DNA from 3 places in the Pseudomonas cavernicola genome. Region 2 is predicted to be linked to each of the others. Evidence: predicted binding sites of a transcription regulator. Region 2 holds the regulator's gene; each other region holds the start of a gene.
What was found. The regulator LexA, encoded in region 2, represses DNA repair genes until DNA is damaged. The targets are predictions, from matches to a motif close to CTGTNTNNNNANACAG.
Positions count from the first base shown of each region.

Region 1: recN (DNA repair protein RecN) is a predicted target of LexA. The motif match lies at 2,803-2,818, and genes of this name have one in related genera.
Region 3: imuA (translesion DNA synthesis-associated protein ImuA) is a predicted target of LexA. The motif match lies at 4,032-4,047, and genes of this name have one in related genera.

Region 1 covers NZ_QYUR01000006.1:1,093,195-1,099,014, forward strand. Annotated here, with positions in the region: gene dnaK (molecular chaperone DnaK) at 90-2,006, opposite strand; gene grpE (nucleotide exchange factor GrpE) at 2,119-2,688, opposite strand; gene recN (DNA repair protein RecN) at 2,842-4,518, shown strand; gene fur (ferric iron uptake transcriptional regulator) at 4,614-5,018, opposite strand; gene D3879_RS21300 (outer membrane protein assembly factor BamE) at 5,116-5,643, shown strand; gene D3879_RS21305 (RnfH family protein) at 5,706-5,820, opposite strand, start outside.
Region 2 covers NZ_QYUR01000002.1:2,259,753-2,265,572, reverse strand. Annotated here, with positions in the region: gene topA (type I DNA topoisomerase) at 1-633, shown strand, start outside; gene D3879_RS10875 (DUF6586 family protein) at 710-1,228, shown strand; gene D3879_RS10870 (hypothetical protein) at 1,305-1,538, shown strand; gene sulA (SOS-induced cell division inhibitor SulA) at 1,715-2,188, opposite strand; gene lexA (transcriptional repressor LexA) at 2,199-2,810, opposite strand; gene D3879_RS10855 (TetR/AcrR family transcriptional regulator) at 3,075-3,782, shown strand; gene D3879_RS10850 (L,D-transpeptidase) at 3,830-4,357, shown strand; gene nagZ (beta-N-acetylhexosaminidase) at 4,391-5,389, shown strand; gene D3879_RS10840 (S-methyl-5'-thioinosine phosphorylase) at 5,401-5,820, shown strand, end outside.
Region 3 covers NZ_QYUR01000003.1:172,715-178,534, reverse strand. Annotated here, with positions in the region: gene D3879_RS15175 (helix-turn-helix domain-containing protein) at 21-890, shown strand; gene pcaQ (pca operon transcription factor PcaQ) at 1,161-2,090, shown strand; gene pcaH (protocatechuate 3,4-dioxygenase subunit beta) at 2,208-2,927, shown strand; gene pcaG (protocatechuate 3,4-dioxygenase subunit alpha) at 2,940-3,545, shown strand; gene imuA (translesion DNA synthesis-associated protein ImuA) at 4,122-4,739, shown strand; gene D3879_RS15150 (Y-family DNA polymerase) at 4,747-5,820, shown strand, end outside.

The sequences.
Region 1 (5,820 bases), on a different contig from region 2:
ACACGCCAACGCGGGAGCAAGCTCCCGCGCGACGGATAACCCCTGCCAGCGCCTTAGCTAGGCAGGCTGGAGCGGAAGCAAGCGGACGCTTACTTGTTTTCCTTGACCTCTTCGAACTCAGCATCGACCACATCGTCGGCACCGCCTTTCGCTTCGTCATGACCATGCGCCGCTTCGCCAGCCTGCGGCTGCTCGGCGTACATCTTCTGCGCCAGCGGCGTGGTCGCTTCGGACAGGGCGTTGATCTTGGCTTCGATAACCGCCTTGTCGTCGCCCTTCACGGCCACTTCGAGTTCGCCCAAGGCCTTTTCGATCGCCGCTTTCTCGTCCGCAGTGGCTTTGTCGCCCGCTTCGGTGATCATTTTGCGAGTTGCATGCACCAGTGCGTCACCCTGGTTACGCGCCATCGCCAGCTCTTCGAACTTGCGGTCTTCCTCGGCATTCACCTCGGCGTCACGCACCATCTGCTGGATCTCTTCCTCGGACAGACCCGAGTTGGCCTTGATCACGATGGACTGCTGCTTGCCGGTCGCCTTGTCCTTCGCGCCCACATGCAGGATGCCGTTGGCATCGATATCGAAGGTCACTTCGATCTGCGGCACGCCACGCGGTGCTGGCGGAATTTCAGCCAGATCGAACTTGCCCAGCGACTTGTTCTGCGCAGCTTGCTTACGCTCGCCCTGCAACACGTGAATGGTCACGGCGCCCTGGTTATCGTCGGCGGTCGAGAACACCTGCGACTTCTTAGTCGGGATGGTGGTGTTTTTCTCGATCAGCGCAGTCATCACGCCACCCATGGTTTCGATACCCAGGGTCAGCGGGCTGACGTCGAGCAGCAGCACGTCTTTCACGTCGCCAGCCAATACCGCACCTTGAATCGCAGCACCCACGGCCACGGCTTCGTCCGGGTTGACGTCCTTGCGCGGCTCCTTGCAGAAGAAATCGGTCACCAGCTTCTGCACCAGCGGCATACGGGTCTGACCGCCGACCAGGATCACGTCATGGATCGCGCCAACGTCGATACCGGCATCTTTCATCGCGATACGGCATGGCTCGATGGTGCGCTGCACCAGGTCTTCCACCAGCGATTCCAGCTTGGCGCGGGAGATCTTCACGTTCAGGTGCTTCGGCCCGGTTTGATCTGCGGTGATGTACGGCAGGTTAACGTCGGTCTGCTGGCTGGAGGACAGCTCGATCTTGGCCTTCTCAGCGGCTTCTTTCAGGCGCTGCATGGCCAGCGGGTCACCCTTAAGGTTCATGCCGCTTTCTTTCTTGAACTCATCGACCAGATAGTCGATCAGACGGATGTCGAAATCCTCACCACCGAGGAAGGTGTCACCGTTGGTCGCCAACACTTCGAACTGGTGCTCGCCATCGACTTCGGCGATCTCGATCACCGAGATGTCGAAGGTGCCACCACCCAGGTCATAAACGATCACGGTGTGGTCGCCCTTGGCCTTGTCCATGCCGTAGGCCAATGCAGCCGCAGTCGGCTCGTTGATGATGCGCTTGACGTCCAGACCGGCGATGCGACCGGCGTCTTTAGTGGCCTGGCGCTGGCTGTCGTTGAAGTACGCCGGCACGGTGATCACCGCCTCGGTGACAGGCTCGCCGAGGTAGTCTTCGGCGGTCTTCTTCATCTTTTTCAGCACTTCCGCGGAAATCTGCGGCGGAGCCATTTTCTGGCCCTTCACTTCCACCCAGGCATCGCTGTTATCGGCCTTGACGATTTTGTACGGAACCATCTGGATGTCTTTTTGTACGACGCTCTCATCGAAACGACGGCCAATCAGACGCTTCACCGCGTACAGGGTGTTGTGCGGGTTGGTCACCGCCTGACGCTTGGCCGACTGACCGACGAGGATTTCACCGTCGTTGCTGTAAGCGATGATCGACGGCGTGGTGCGCGCGCCCTCGGCGTTCTCGATGACCTTGACGTTACCGTTTTCCAGAATGGCGACGCAGGAGTTGGTGGTCCCCAGGTCGATACCGATAATTCTGCCCATCTTCACTCTCCCGAAATTTTGCCTTAAACCTTGATTGCGCCGCGCCCTGGTTTAACCGGTCGCGGCAGCTCTGAATCGCTTGCCTTAATAGATGGGGGCCTGATGCCGAATTTCAAGCCTGCTCATCAATCGAAGGTGGCGTCTCGGCCGGGGGCTTGCTGACCACGACCATGGCCGGACGCAGCAGGCGACCGTGTAGCAGATAGCCCTTCTGGAACACCTTGAGCACGCTATTGGGCTCAAGATTGGTGCTTTCCTGCATGGCCATGGCCTGATGGTGCTCGGCATTGAACGGTGCGCCATGCGGGTCGATGACTTCCAGCTGATAGCGCTTCAGCGTGTCCTGAAACAGCTTGAGCGTCAGCTCCATGCCTTCACGCACCGGCTTGATCGCCTCGTCATCCGGGTTGGACAGCTCCAAACCGCGCTCGAGACTATCGACGACCGGCAACAGGTCATTGGCAAATCTTTCCAGGGCGAACTTGTGGGCTTTTTCCACATCCTGATCGGCGCGACGGCGCACGTTCTGCAAGTCAGCAGCAACCCGCAGAGCCTGATCCTGAGCGGCCGCCAGCTGCTCTTCCAGTGCTTGCACGCGGGCAGCCAGGTCTTCGCTAGATACGGCCTCGGCAACGGGTTCCGCGTCAGGATTCTGGGAATTCAGGGTCTGTTCGTCAGCCATGCGTCTCTCCTCTCAAAAACGACAGTGAGCCTTAACTCACACTTCTGCCGCCTATATGGGGTCGCAATCTGCCGATTCAAGAGCGGCGGAGGATTGTCAGGCACAAAACAAACACTGTATAAATAACCATACTTTACCATCGGAGCCCCCGCCATGCTGGTACACCTATCCGTGCACAACTACGCCATCGTCGAACACCTCGACCTCGAGTTGAATGGCGGGATGAGCGTAATTACCGGCGAAACCGGGGCCGGCAAGTCGATCATGCTCGACGCCCTCGGCCTGACCCTGGGTGATCGCGCCGACAGTGGTGTAGTGCGGCCTGGCGCCGACAAGGCGGATATCCTCGCCAGTTTTGATCTCGGTGATATTCCGGAAGCCCGCGCCTGGCTGGCCGAGCGCGACCTGGATAATGACGGGCCGTGCATCCTCCGGCGCGTGATCACCGCCGAAGGTCGCTCGCGCGGCTACATCAATGGCTCGCCCTGCCCACAAGGTGACCTGAAAGCCCTCGGCGAACTACTGATCGACATCCACAACCAACACGAACACCAGTCACTACTCAAGCCCGAGACCCACCGCCGCCTGCTCGACGAATACGCCGGCAGCCAGGAACTGGCGCGCCAGGTGCAACTCGCCGCGCAGCGCTGGCGGCAAACCCGGCAAGAGCTGGAACGTCTATCCAGCGCCGGCGATGAACAGTGCGCGCGCCATCAACTGCTCAGCTATCAGCTGGAAGAGCTAGACAACCTGGCGCTTGGAGAAACCGAACTGGAGCAACTGGAACAGGATCACAAGGCCCTGGCCAATGCCGAAAGCCTGCTGAGCACCTGCCGTCTGGTGCTGGAACAATGCAGTGAAAACGACGCCGGCAACGTCTTGTCCGCACTCACCAGCAGCCTGCAGCGGCTCAGCACCTTCAACAGCCCACAGGGCGCCCTCGGCGAAGCCGTCAACCTGCTGGCCAGCGCGCAGATCCAGGTTGAAGAAGCGGTCGGCGAGCTGAACCGCTTTCTCGATCACTTCGACGCCGATCCCGCCCGCCAGCAACTGCTCGAAGAGCGCCTTGACACCATCTACACCCTGGCGCGCAAGCACCGGATACAACCGAGCGAACTGGCCGCCCTGCAACAACAGCTATTTGAAGAGTTGGAAAACCTCAACGCCGACGACCAGGCCGTCGAGCGCCTGAGCGAAGAGCTTTCGGCTTACGCCCGCCACTACCAAGAAAAAGCCCACGAGCTCAGCACGCTCCGGCATGACGCGGCGGGGCAACTGGCTAGCGCTGTCGAAATCGAAATGCAGCGCCTGGGCATGCCTGGTGGGCGCTTCAACATCGAACTGCACGGTGCCAACGCCGCCGATCCGCAGCCGCAAGGCTTGGAGCAAGTGGAATTTCTGGTCAGCGCCAACCCCGGCCAGCCGCTCAAAGCCTTGGCGAAAGTCGCTTCCGGCGGCGAACTGTCACGCATCAGCCTGGCCATCCAGGTGATCACTGCGCAAACCTCACGTGTCCCCACGCTGGTCTTCGATGAAGTCGACGTCGGCATCGGTGGCCCTACCGCCGAAGTGGTCGGCCAACTGCTGCGCCGGCTCGGAGAGCGTGGCCAGGTGCTGACCGTGACCCACCTGCCGCAGGTCGCTGCGCAAGGGCACCAGCATCTGTTCGTGCACAAGGCCCGTGGCAGCGATGCCACACGCACTGCAGTGGCGAATCTGGATGGTTCAGGACGGATTGAAGAAATCGCTCGCATGCTCGGCGGCGTCGATCTGACCGAGGAATCCCTGGCGCACGCCCGGCAGATGGTCAGCACTGCCGCCAATGCCTGACCCTGGTTTCTAACTCTGGCTTAAAGCGCAAAGCAAAAAGGCGACCCCAGGGTCGCCTTTTTTACCAGCCTAGCGATTACTCGCGCAGGCAAGCCTTACTTCTTCTTACGAACGTAAAGCACCAGATTGTGGTCCACCAGCTCGAAACCATGCTCACGCACGATCTCTTTTTGGCGCTTCTCGATCTCGGTATCGAAGAACTCGATCACTTCACCGGAATCGACACAGACCATGTGATCGTGGTGACCGCTGTCGGCCAACTCAAACACCGCATGACCACCATCGAAGTTGTGCCGCACCACCAGACCGGCGGCCTCGAATTGGGTCAGTACACGGTAAACCGTGGCCAAACCCACATCTTCGCCAGCCTCCATCAGCGCCTTGTACACATCTTCCGCACTCATATGACGCTGCTCGGCAGAGTCGAGCATCTGCAGAATTTTGACCCGCGGCAGGGTCACTTTAAGGCCAGCTTTACGTAGTTCGCTATTTTCAACCATGGTCAGCTTTCTCGCGGTTGCTGCTTCGCAGCTCCCTTCAATGCAGGTATGATCGGACGTCAAGTTGCCCAGCCAAGATAGTGGAAGTCACCCACCGATGCAAAACACCAAGCTCTTGCTGACTAGTCTCACCCTTGTGGGACTGTTCGCACTCGCCGGCTGTTCATTCCCCGGGGTTTATAAAATCGACATTCAACAGGGCAATGTCGTGACACAGGACATGATAGACCAGTTACGCCCTGGAATGACCCGTCGCCAAGTACGTTTTATCATGGGTAACCCACTGATTAGCGATACCTTCCACGCCGACCGCTGGGACTATCTGTACAGCATCCAGCCTGGTGGCACGCAGCGCCTGCAAGAGCGCGTCAGCATAGTGTTCGATAGCAACGATCAACTGGTTGGTCTGGCGGGCGACTTTATGCCCGGCGTCAGCCGTGACGAAGCGATCCTCGGTCAGGATGGCAGCAGCCCAGCAGTTGCCACGCCCAAGCCCAGCGAGCAACCGAAAGCTGAAGAGCCGCCCAAGCCTGGCTCACTGCTAGAAAAGATCCAGCACGAAGTGGACAACGTCGAGACCGTCCCAGTCCCGACTCCCACACCACTGGAAACCTCACCGCAGTAAGCGCTGCGCCGAGACAGAAAAGCCCGGAGATTCCGGGCTTTTTTATGCATGAACAAAGCGCTTTAGCTGCTCGCCCCATCTGCCTTGGCTTGTGCCGCCTTCGCTGCGCGCTGCTTGCGCACCTCTTTCGGGTCGGCAATCAGCGGCCGATAGATCTCCACCCGCTCCCCCTCTTCC
Region 2 (5,820 bases):
CTGGGCAAGCATCGCTGTCAGAAGTGCGGCACTGCGATGGACGCCTATCTGCTGGATGAGACACGCAAGCTGCATATCTGCGGTAATAACCCGGATTGCTCGGGCTATGAGATCGAGCAGGGCCAATACCGCATCAAGGGCTATGAAGGGCCTAGTCTTGAGTGCGATAAGTGCGGCAGTCAGATGCAGCTGAAAACCGGTCGATTCGGCAAGTTCTTCGGTTGTACCAATGCTGAGTGCAAGAACACCCGCAAGCTGCTGAAAAGTGGCGAGCCGGCACCGCCGAAGATGGATGCGGTGAAGATGCCGGAGCTGAAGTGCGAGAAGGTTAACGACACCTACGTCCTGCGGGATGGCGCTTCCGGTCTGTTTCTCGCCGCCAGCCAGTTTCCGAAGAACCGCGAGACCCGTGCGCCTCTGGTAATGGAGCTGATTCCGCACAAGGACGAAATCGATCCGAAGTATCACTTCCTGATCGAGGCGCCGAAGAAAGACCCGGAAGGGCGTCCTGCGGTGATTCGCTACAGCCGGAAAACTCGCGAACAGTATGTACAGACCGAGGTGGACGGTAAGCCTACCGGCTGGCGTGCATTCTACGGTGGCGGGGCCTGGAAGGTCGAAGACAAACGCTGAGCGGAATCAGATAGAACGCGCGCCGGCCTCCGCTAGCGCGCGTATATTGACCGTATCTGCTGTGGAGGGCACCGCAATGGCCCATGAGCTTTATACCCGTACCAACCAAAAACTCTATTTTGCTGGGTTGGCCCTAGAAGCCTGGCGCCAAGCAGAAGAGGGGCGTGCGATGAACGCCCAGGCGCTGATTCAGGCCGAGCGCGAGGCTGCATTGTTTCACCTGTACGGTGGATTGTTGGGCCTGTGCCACGAAATCGCCGGCTATTACCGGCTGGCGGAGATCAATGTTCCACGCGTGGAGCTAGTGCTGACGAAAGCGGTATTGGATGCAGCGCCGAGCCCTGAGCTGGCTGAGCTGGTTGAACTGGCACAGCAGCCGGAAACCTGGCTTGCCCAGCTGGTGGCAGCCTACGCGGCACTCTTTCAGCCGCCACAAGCGCCTAAAAAGGCGAAAGTTGATCCGACGCTACCCTTGATCGAGTCGCTCAGCTTGGATGAGGACGAGCCACCACTAGCGCGTCTACTGCTGGAAGACTGGCGTCAGCAACTCAAAGTGCTGGCCCTGCGTTTTCGTGAGTCGCTTAGCGAGTGCTGAGTTGGGTGGATAGGTGGGCTAGGGGGGAGGCCAAGCTGACTGGTACACTAACGGCCTTTCGTGGAGATTAGATTTTATGCCTACATCCTTTCTTGAAATTGTCGAGTTGCCCGACGGGCGTATTGCCCTGCGTCGTGCAGAGGATGAGGAGGCGTTGGTGGTTCTAGATTTTTCTGCCGATGCCAAGGCCTTTCTGCAAGGTCACCATGTTGAAGTCGCTAAAGCCATGTTGAATGTTGGCGTGCAAATGGCGGGTCGATTGGCTGAGGGTGATTTTGAGCGAGAAGATGGGCCGCGAGTGCTGCACTAGATGTGTGCACCACTTTCCAACCAATAGTTAATTGAGTGGTTCCTTCAGAATTTCTCTTTCTGTGCAGCAAGCCAGATCTATCCTGTCTCAGCATTTCTTGAAGCAAGGCAAATGTCTTTGTGTTGCGAGTGGCACATCCATGTGCCGAACAGGTGCTGAAATCGATCAGGGATCCTTTAACCCAGACTGATATTCAGACTTTGCGCTTTGCCCTGGCGAGCGGCGTCGGCAAGTTGCTCACGCACCGGACGATGCAGAGGGTGCAGCCAGCTCACGACTGTATGGCTGCGGCCTAGACGCAGAGCTTCGCAAGCAAGGTCTAAGGCGCTCTGCTCGCCACGCGGCTGGAGGAGCAGAATGCGTTCGCGGTTTAGCCCTGCGTCGCGTAACCAGGCTTGGGTCAAGGTTGCTGGCGGGGCGATCAGCGTCAGCCAGCGGGCATCTTGTTCCTGGCTCAGTTCGCGCAGGATGGGCGCGAGCAGATGTAGGCAATTCCCAGCAGCGCCGCGCAGCGACAATTCGCTAAAGGTTTCCGGCTCGTCAAACCAAGCCGATTCCCCAGCTTCGTTTAGCAGCGGTGTCACCGGTTGAGCCAGAAAGGCTTCGAACAGTGGAAGCTGTGTACGGTTCAGCGATTGTGGGAACTGCATAAAGTCTCCTCTAACGACGAATAACGCCGACACTCAAACCTTCGATCACCAGATCCTGTGCTTCCAGGTCTACTTCGATGGGCGCGAACTCAGGGTTCTCGGCAATCAACCAGACCTTGTCGCCTTCGCGCTTAAAGCGTTTTACTGTCACTTCGTCACCAAGGCGTGCCACAACGATTTGGCCGTTGCGTGCTTCTCGGGTGGTGTGCACGGCGAGCAGGTCGCCATCGAAGATGCCAACGTCTTTCATGCTCATGCCGCGTACACGCAATAAGTAGTCAGCACGCGGATGGAAGAATGCCGGGTTGATCCGGCAGGACTCTTCGATATGTTGTTGTGCGAGAATCGGTGCGCCAGCAGCGACGCGACCGATGATGGGTAGGCCGTCTTCTTCGCTGTTGCTCGGCTCAAAGCCGGGAATTCGAATGCCGCGTGAGGCGCCAGGGGTCATTTCAATGGCGCCTTTGCGGGCAAGCGCTTTAAGGTGTTCTTCGGCTGCGTTGGGTGATTTGAAACCAAGCTCCAAGGCAATCTCCGCACGGGTTGGCGGGTACCCGTTGTCTTCAAGACAGCGCTTGATAAAGGCGAGAATCTCAGCTTGGCGTGGCGTCAGTTTTAGCATTTTCTAGGCTCTGTCTTTTTATACAGTGACTGTGATTATATACAGTGAAAGAAGCTTGGCAATCCTCCTTTGTGCAGCGTTGAAAATTTTCTTTTGATTGCTGGCGGGTAAGGACTGTTACCTCAGACGACTGGCGGGCGTCTTGCAATAAGTCTTTCTGTTATAAATGTCTGTGACTGGTCAGCCGAAAGGCGGCTTGCGCGGCTTGACAAGATCGCTGCTTGAAACGTATGTTTCAAACAAGTGTTTGTTAGGTGATAATCAATGGCCCAGTCAGAAACCGTCGAACGCATCCTTGATGCCGCTGAACAGTTGTTTGCGGAGAAAGGTTTCGCTGAGACGTCGTTGCGTTTGATCACCAGCAAGGCTGGAGTCAACCTGGCTGCGGTGAACTATCATTTCGGATCGAAGAAAGCGCTAATCCAGGCGGTGTTCTCGCGCTTCCTCGGGCCTTTCTGTGTCAGTCTCGAGCGGGAGTTGGATCGCCGTCAGGCTAAAGCCGATCACAAAGCCAGCCTGGAAGATTTGCTGGAGATCTTGGTCGAACAAGCCTTGGCGGTGAAGCCGCGTAGTGGCAACGATCTGTCAATTTTCATGCGCCTGCTAGGGCTGGCATTCAGTCAGAGCCAGGGTCACCTGCGGCGTTACCTGGAAGATACGTACGGAAAGGTTTTTCGCCGCTATATGCAGTTGGTGCATGAGGCCGCGCCACGGATTCCACCCATCGAGCTGTTCTGGCGAGTGCACTTCATGCTGGGTGCTGCTGCGTTCAGCATGTCCGGGATCAAGGCGCTACGCGCTATTGCCGAGACAGAATTTGGTGTCAGTACCTCCATTGAACAGGTCATGCGCCTGATGGTGCCTTTCCTTGCTGCGGGTATGCGTTCTGAAACCGGGGTGACCGATGAAGCCCTGGCCAGCGCGCAGCTTCGTCCGCGCAGCAAAACCACGGTCGCCACCGCCAAGGTTTGACGTCGAGCGGTGGGCGCAGCCGATCTGATCGGCTAAGCTAGCCACCTATGCAAGCCCTCGATCTTCTACACATTTCTCTCGCCGACCAATGCCTGTACGGCTTTGCCAATGGGCAGCTGGTGTTGCGTCTGGTGGTTTCCACTGCGCTGAATGGGCCGGGTGAGCAAAATGGCTCCGGCTGCACGCCGCGTGGCCTGCACCAGGTGCGCGCAAAGATTGGTGAAGGGCTACCTGTGGGCGCAGTGCTGCGTGGGCGGCGTTGGACGGGCGAGGTCTGGTCTGAGGCGCTGAGCGAGCAGTTTCCCAAGCGCGATTGGATTCTCACACGCATTCTCTGGCTAAGCGGCTGCGAGCCGGGACGCAATCGTCTCGGTGCTGTGGATACCTTCCGCCGCTATGTTTATCTGCATGGCACCCCGGACACTGAACCTATGGGTGTGCCGCTCTCCCACGGCTGCATTCGCCTGCGCAATCTCGATGTGCTGGAACTCTTTCCCCGCGTGCCCGTCCACTGCGCTGTACACATAGATGAAGCGCCGTGCCCGGCGTGGGCGGCGGCCGAACTTAGGCTCTAGGGCCTCTATAAGGATTTTGCTATGACCTCTGGCCTGCAAGGCTCATTGATGCTGGATATCAGCGGCACTTGGCTGACCGCCGAAGACCGCCAAATACTGCGCCAGCCGGAAGTGGGCGGTCTGATCTTGTTCGCGCGCAATATCGAGCATCCGCGGCAGGTGCGGGAGCTGTCTGCGGCGATTCGTGCCGTGCGTCCGGATCTGCTATTGGCAGTGGATCAAGAAGGTGGGCGAGTACAGCGCCTGCGCCAAGGTTTCGTGCGGTTGCCGGCGATGCGGGCAATTGCCGATAACGCTAATGCCGAGTGGCTGGCCGAGCAGTGCGGCTGGCTGATGGCTACCGAAGTGTTGGCAGTGGGGCTGGATCTGAGCTTTGCGCCAGTGCTCGATCTGGATTATCAGCGCAGCGCGGTGGTCGGTAGTCGCTCCTTCGAGGGCGACCCGCAGCGAGCGACGCTGCTGGCCGGCGCCTTCATTCGCGGCATGAACGCAGCCGGCATGGCGGCAACGGGCAAGCATTTCCCTGGTCACGGCTGGGCTGAGGCGGACTCTCACGTAGCTATTCCGATTGACGAGCGCAGTCTGGAACAGATTCGCGCCGGTGATCTACGGCCTTTCGCGGCGTTAAGCCAGCAGTTGGCTGCGGTGATGCCGGCCCATGTCATCTACCCGCAGGTGGACGAACAGCCGGCCGGTTTCTCCCGTCGTTGGCTGCAGGAGATTCTGCGGGGTGAGTTGCAGTTCGATGGGGTGATCTTCAGTGATGACCTGTCCATGGCTGGTGCCCATGTGGTGGGGGATGCGGCGAACCGGATTGAGGCTGCACTTGGCGCTGGCTGCGACATGGGCCTGGTGTGCAATGATCGCGCTGCCGCAGAGTTGGCTTTGAGCGCTTTGCAGCGGCTGAAGGTGCAACCGTCAGCACGCCTGGCGCGGATGCGCGGCAAGGCCTTCCCAACCACCGAATATCGTCAGAGCCCGCGCTGGCTCCAGGCCGTGGGTGCCTTGCAAGCCGCCCAGTTGATTGACTAAGGATAACGAGCATGACTGTCTACGCCATTATTGGTGGTACCGGCCTTACTGAGTTGGACGGCCTGACTATCAGTGCGGTGCTTAATCTGGATACGCCTTATGGCGCGCCTTCTGCGCCCGTGCTGCGTGGCAACTACGCCGGGCGTGAAGTGCTGTTCCTCGCTCGCCACGGTCACCCGCATCGAATTGCGCCGCATCAGGTGAATTACCGGGCCAACCTGTGGGCGCTCAAACATGCGGGAGCACAGGCGATTGTGGCGGTGAATGCCGTCGGTGGTATTCACCCGGCCATGGGCACTGGGCACTTCTGTGTGCCACACCAGATCATCGATTACACCTCGGGGCGTGAGCACACCTTCTTCGAGGGTGAGCTGGAGCACGTGACTCACGTGGATTTCAGCTATCCCTATGATGCCGCGCTGCGCGAGCAG
Region 3 (5,820 bases), on a different contig from region 2:
TTTTCTGTTTGGGAAGAAGCATGCTCCAGTCGGCTGTGACCCCGGTTCCGGTGTTCAAACTCTATGGCGAAACGGCGGCCTGGCCGACGCCGGACCTGATTCATTGCGAGTCGATTGCCGAGCGCAGCCGCCTGCATGAGTGGGAAATCAAACCCCATCGCCACAGTGATCTGGTGCAGCTGCTGTATGTGCAGGCGGGTAAGGCGGTGCTGGAAGTGGAAGGGGTGGTGAACCGGGTCGAGTCACCCTCGCTTCAGGTGGTTCCCGCCCTCAGCGTGCATGGCTTCAGGTTCTCCGAGGACGTCGAAGGCCATGTGCTCAGCCTGGCCCTGCCTCTGGTCGAGCAGCTCAGCGGCCCTCTGGACAGCCAGGTGCTGATGAGTGCCGCCTGTTACCCGATCGGCGCGGAGCGTCGCTACCTGGATGCGCTGTTCGAGTCGATCAGCCGGGAGTACAGCCATCAGGAGCCGGGGCGCGATCTGATGTTGCAGTCGCTGATCAGTGTGCTGCTGGTCTGGATCAGCCGCCGCTCGCTCGCACTCGCCATGTCCGAAGCCCAGCAGCGCGACCGTGGGCGAGAGCATCTGCAGGAGTTCATCCGGCTGCTTGAACTGCAATTTCGCGAGCACCTGTCAATCGAGCGCTATGCCGCCAGCCTGGGGATCAGTGCTGCGCACCTGAATGCGCTGTGCCGGCGTCTCGGCGGGCAGTCGGCGTTGCAGATGATCAATCAGCGATTGCTGCTGGAAGCCAAGCGCTGCCTGGTCTACACCACCATGACGATCAATCAGGTGTCGGACAGCCTGGGCTTTTCCGAACCGGCCTACTTCTCCCGCTTCTTCAAGCGTGGTACTGGCCAATCACCGAAACGATTCCGCATACAGCGCTAGTGGCATGTTTGGTTAGTTCGGTTACTTAAGGACGCTCGGGATAAGTGAGTAACCGTCGTTTCCGCGAAGGCGGGACAAAAGCACGCAGTGCGTTGAACGCCCAGAGGGCGGCCTCGGAGAGGTGAACGTAGTGAATAACCCAGGAGGCTACGGCCTTTCTGGATGCCCGCCTGCGCGGGCATGACGATTCATTCAATATTTCCTTGGAATAATGAACTAACCGCTTGGGACAACTAGCTGTTGTCCGGCATCACACGCAAAGGAAATCCGGTGAACATCGATACGCGTATCAAATTCCGTCACCTCGTGTGTTTTCTCGAAGTGGCACGGCAGGGGAGTCTGGCGAGGGCGGCGGACAAGCTAGCGGTGAGCCAACCGGCGATCTCGAAGACCCTCAAGGAGCTGGAGCAGCTTCTCGCTGCCAGCCTGTTCGAGCGCAGCAAGAGTGGCGTCAGCCTGACCGAAGCCGGGATGGCTTTCCTGCGTTATGCCGGGCCCTGCGTGCAGGCGCTGCGCGATGGGGTCAACAGCCTGCGGGCGGGCGAGTACGAGTCGGGTGTGGTCAGGCTAGGGGTGCTTTCTACGGTGGAAAGTCTGCTGGTGCCGGAGGTCGTGCGCCGCCTGCACGAGCGTCACCCGGCGCTGGTCGTCAGCGTGGTGACCGGCCCTAGCGCGTATCTGCTATCGCAGTTGCGAGTGGGCGATCTCGATCTGGTAGCAGGCCGCATGACCGATAGCCCGTTGATCCAGGGACTGACTTTCGAACATCTATACAGCGAGTCCATGACCCTGGTGGTACGAGCCGGCCACCCGCTGTTGGCCGGGCCGCTCGATCGCAGCTCGCTGGAAGACTTCCCGCTGGTTCTGCCGCTTGCCGGCACCACCATTCGCAAGTTCGCCGACAGTCTGATCGTGCAGTGCGGTATCAGCCAGCCACGGCAACGCCTGGAGACTCTATCCGTGGCCCTCAGCCGGCGTTATGTCCTGTGCAGCGATGCGATTTGGATAGCCCCTTTCGATGCGGTTCGTCTGGATCTGCGCCGCGGCGAGCTGGCTGAAATCGAGCTTGGCATTCAGGAGCCGGGCGGGTCGGTGGGCATTTGCAGTAACTCCACGCTGCCGCTCTCACTCGCAGCGCACTGGTGCCTTGAGGTGCTGCGCGAGGTGGGGCAGGACTACCGAGAGGGTGTCTATCCATAACCGATTGGTTATGTCTGACCGGCATCTTTTCAGTTTTCGTCCTTCGGCTGTTGTTCGAGACTGCAGACCCAGCCTGTTGCTCAGGCCACTCGATAAATCAAGCAGGAGGAAACCGACATGTCTGATGCGGACAACAGCCGCTTCGTCATTCGTGACCGAAACTGGCATCCCAAAGCCCTCACGCCCGACTACAAGACCTCGGTCGCGCGTTCGCAGCGCCAGGCGCTGGTGAGCATTTCTCAGTCGGTTTCCGAAACCAGCGGCCCGGACTTCTCGCACCTGAAGATGGGCAAGTTCGACAACGATCTACTGCTGAACTTCAACAATGGCGGCCTGCCAGTGGGCGAGCGGATCATCGTCTCCGGCCGTGTCTGCGACCAGTACGGCAAACCGGTGCCGCACACCTTGGTGGAAATGTGGCAGGCCAACGCTGGCGGCCGCTACCGGCACAAGAACGACCGCTACCTGGCGCCGCTGGACCCGAACTTCGGTGGCGTCGGCCGTGCCCTGACCGACAGTGAGGGCTACTACAGTTTCCGCACCATCAAGCCCGGCCCTTATCCGTGGCGCAACGGCCCGAACGACTGGCGTCCGGCGCATATCCACTTCTCCATCAGTGGCCCGTCGATCTCTACCCGTCTGATCACCCAACTGTATTTCGAAGGCGATCCGCTGATCCCCATGTGCCCGATCGTCAAGTCGATCGCCAACCCGGATGCGGTGCAGAGCCTGATCGCCAAGCTCGACATGAGCATGGCCAATCCGATGGATTGCCTGGCCTACCGCTTCGACATCGTCCTGCGCGGCCAGCGCAAGACTCACTTCGAAAACTGCTAAGGAGATACGCGCATGCCTATCGAACTGCTGCCGGAAACCCCTTCGCAAACCGCCGGCCCCTACGTCCATATCGGCCTGGCCCTGGCGGCCGCCGGCAACCCGACCCGCGACCAGGAAATCTGGAACGAAATGGCCAAACCGGGCGCGCCCGGTGAACACATCATCCTGATCGGCAAAGTCTACGACGGTAACGGCCATCTGGTGCGCGACTCCTTCTTGGAGTTCTGGCAGGCCAACCATGAGGGCGTCTATGACAGTACCTTCGATCTGGAGAAACCCTTCAACAGCTTCGGCCGCACCGCGACCACTTTCGATGCCGGTGAGTGGACGCTGAAAACCGTCAAACCGGGCGTGCTGAAGAATGCCTCCGGGGTGCCGATGGCGCCGCATATCAACGTTTCGCTGTTCGCCCGCGGCATCAACATTCACCTGCAAACCCGTCTGTACTTCGACGACGAGTCCGAGGCCAATGCCAAGTGCCCGGTGCTCAACCTGATCGAGCAGCCGCAGCGCCGGGAAACCTTGGTAGCCAACCGCTGCGAAGTGGACGGCAAGGCGGCCTACCGCTTCGATATCCGCATCCAGGGAGAAGGGGAAACGGTTTTCTTTGACTTCTAAGCCACGGGAACCCGACTGGGATCAACTCGTCGAACCGGTCGCCGACCGGGTTCGGCGGCATTTCTCTGCTGTGCTGGAGGCCCGTGGCTACCGGGCCGATGGCGCGAAGCAGGTCGCCAGCGAGCATCTCGGCCTCTGGCTGGGCGAGCACCTCAGAATTAACAGCCAGTCTAGTGTGCTGTCTCCGAATAAAGCGCACTCTCTCGTAGGTGCTCGAGCTACACCTATTGGCCTTGTAGCAGACCGCTTGCAGCCCGTACCCGCATGTAGGAGCGATGCTCGCGATGCTTTTCCTCCGCAGGATCGCGAGGCGGCAGCCGTGCCTTACGGCTTGTCGCATTCCCTACATCCCTGTGGGTCACAAGCTCCTACGAGAACAACCCTGTGTAGGGGGATAACGCTCTTTTATCCACCATCGAAGCAGCCAAGAGGCCCTATGGCGGGGAGCCGGGCAGCGCCCCTTGTAGGGGATTGGTATGTGGAGTACTGTATAGAAATACAGTAATTCTTGGGGTTTGTTGTTATGCCCAGTGCCGTGACCGCTGGCGTCTCCAGTGCACTGCTTGGGTGGCGATGATGGGCACCGTCGTTGCCCTTGATACGCTGCTGGACGAGCGTCGGGTCTGGAAGGGCCAGCCGACGGCGCGGCCGCCGAGCGCTCAGCCGACCGGCCATGCTGCGCTGGATGCGGCGCTTCCGGCGGGCGGTTGGCCCGATTCTGCGCTCAGCGAGATTTTGCTTCCGGCAGATGGCATCCGTGAGTTGCGGCTGCTGTGGCCGACCTTGGCGCGGCTGAGCGGCGCTGCGCAGCGGATCGTCCTGGTGGCGCCGCCCTATGTTCCCTATCCGCAGGCCTGGCAGGCCGCCGGCGTGGACCTGCGCTGGCTTGCGGTGATCGAGGCGAGCCAGCGCGATGCCCTGTGGGCGGCCGAGCAATGCCTGCGCTCGGGCAGCTGCGGCGCGGTGCTGTGCTGGCCGCAGCAGGCGGACGATCGCGCCTTGCGCCGGCTCCAGGTCGCCGCCGAGACCGGCCAAACCCTGGCCTTTGCCTACCGGCCCCACGCGGCGGCGCTCAATCCTTCTCCGGCGGCGCTGCGCATCGCCATCGATGCCCGCCCGGCGCAGCTGCGGGTGCTCAAGTGTCGTGGCGGCCTGCCGCCCACGGCGCCGATCCCTTTCGCCGTGGGGCAATGAGATCGCCATGCGCTGGGCTTGTATATTACTGCCGCAATTGGCACTGGATGCTGTCCTTCGCGGTCGCGCTAATCCCGCGGAGCCATTGGCCCTGCTTGCCGGTACTCCACAGCGTCGCGTGCTGCAGGCCCTCAATCAGTCCGCTCGCGCGCTCGGCCTGCGCCCCGGCCAGTCGCTGACCGCCGCGCACGCGCTGACCCGCGATTTCGCCATGGTCGAGTACGACCCAGCGGAGATCGAGCGCTGGCAGCGCTTCCTGGCGGCTTGGGCCTACCGCTTCAGCTCGCAGGTCAGCCTGCAGTACCCGCGTGCCTTGCTGCTGGAGATCGAATCCAGCATGGGGCTGTTCGGGCCCTGGCCGCGGTTCGAGGCACGCCTGCGCGAAGAGCTGACCACCCTGGGTTTCCGCCATCGCATCGTGGTCGCGCCCAACCCGGCGGCGGCACGAGTGCTGGCCAACGCCCATGACGGCTTGGCGATTCCGACGCTGGATGCGTTGCGCCAAGCCCTGGGGCAGATGCCGGTCGAGCGCATCGGCCTCTCCCGTGAAGTCGCCACTGCCTTCGGGCGCATGGGCCTGCGCACCTTGCGGCAGGTGCTGGCCTTGCCGCGCGATACCGTCGCGCGGCGCTTCCCGGCCGAGGTGCTGCGGCACCTGGATACCTTACTGGGCGAACGGCCGCTGGCGCTGGACTGCTACCTGCCGCCGGACGAATTCGACGTGCGCATCGAACTGAATTTCGAGGTCGAATCGAACCAGGCGCTGTTGTTTCCGCTCAAGCGTCTGATTGCCGACCTGGCCGCGTTCCTGGGCGGCCGCGACACTGGTGTACAGCGCTTCGTCCTGCACTTGGAACACCGGGATGGCGAGGACACCCTGGTCTCGGTCGGGCTGCTGAGTGCCGAACGGGAAGCCAGCATGCTGTTCGAGCTGGCACGCGGACGGCTGGAACAAGTGCAAGTTCCTGCGCCGGTGCGCGCGGTCCGCCTGGTGGCGCGCGATCTGCCGGCATTTGTCCCCGAGCACCGCGAGCTGTTCGACGAACGCCCGCAGCAATCCCTGCCCTGGGAGCAGTTGCGC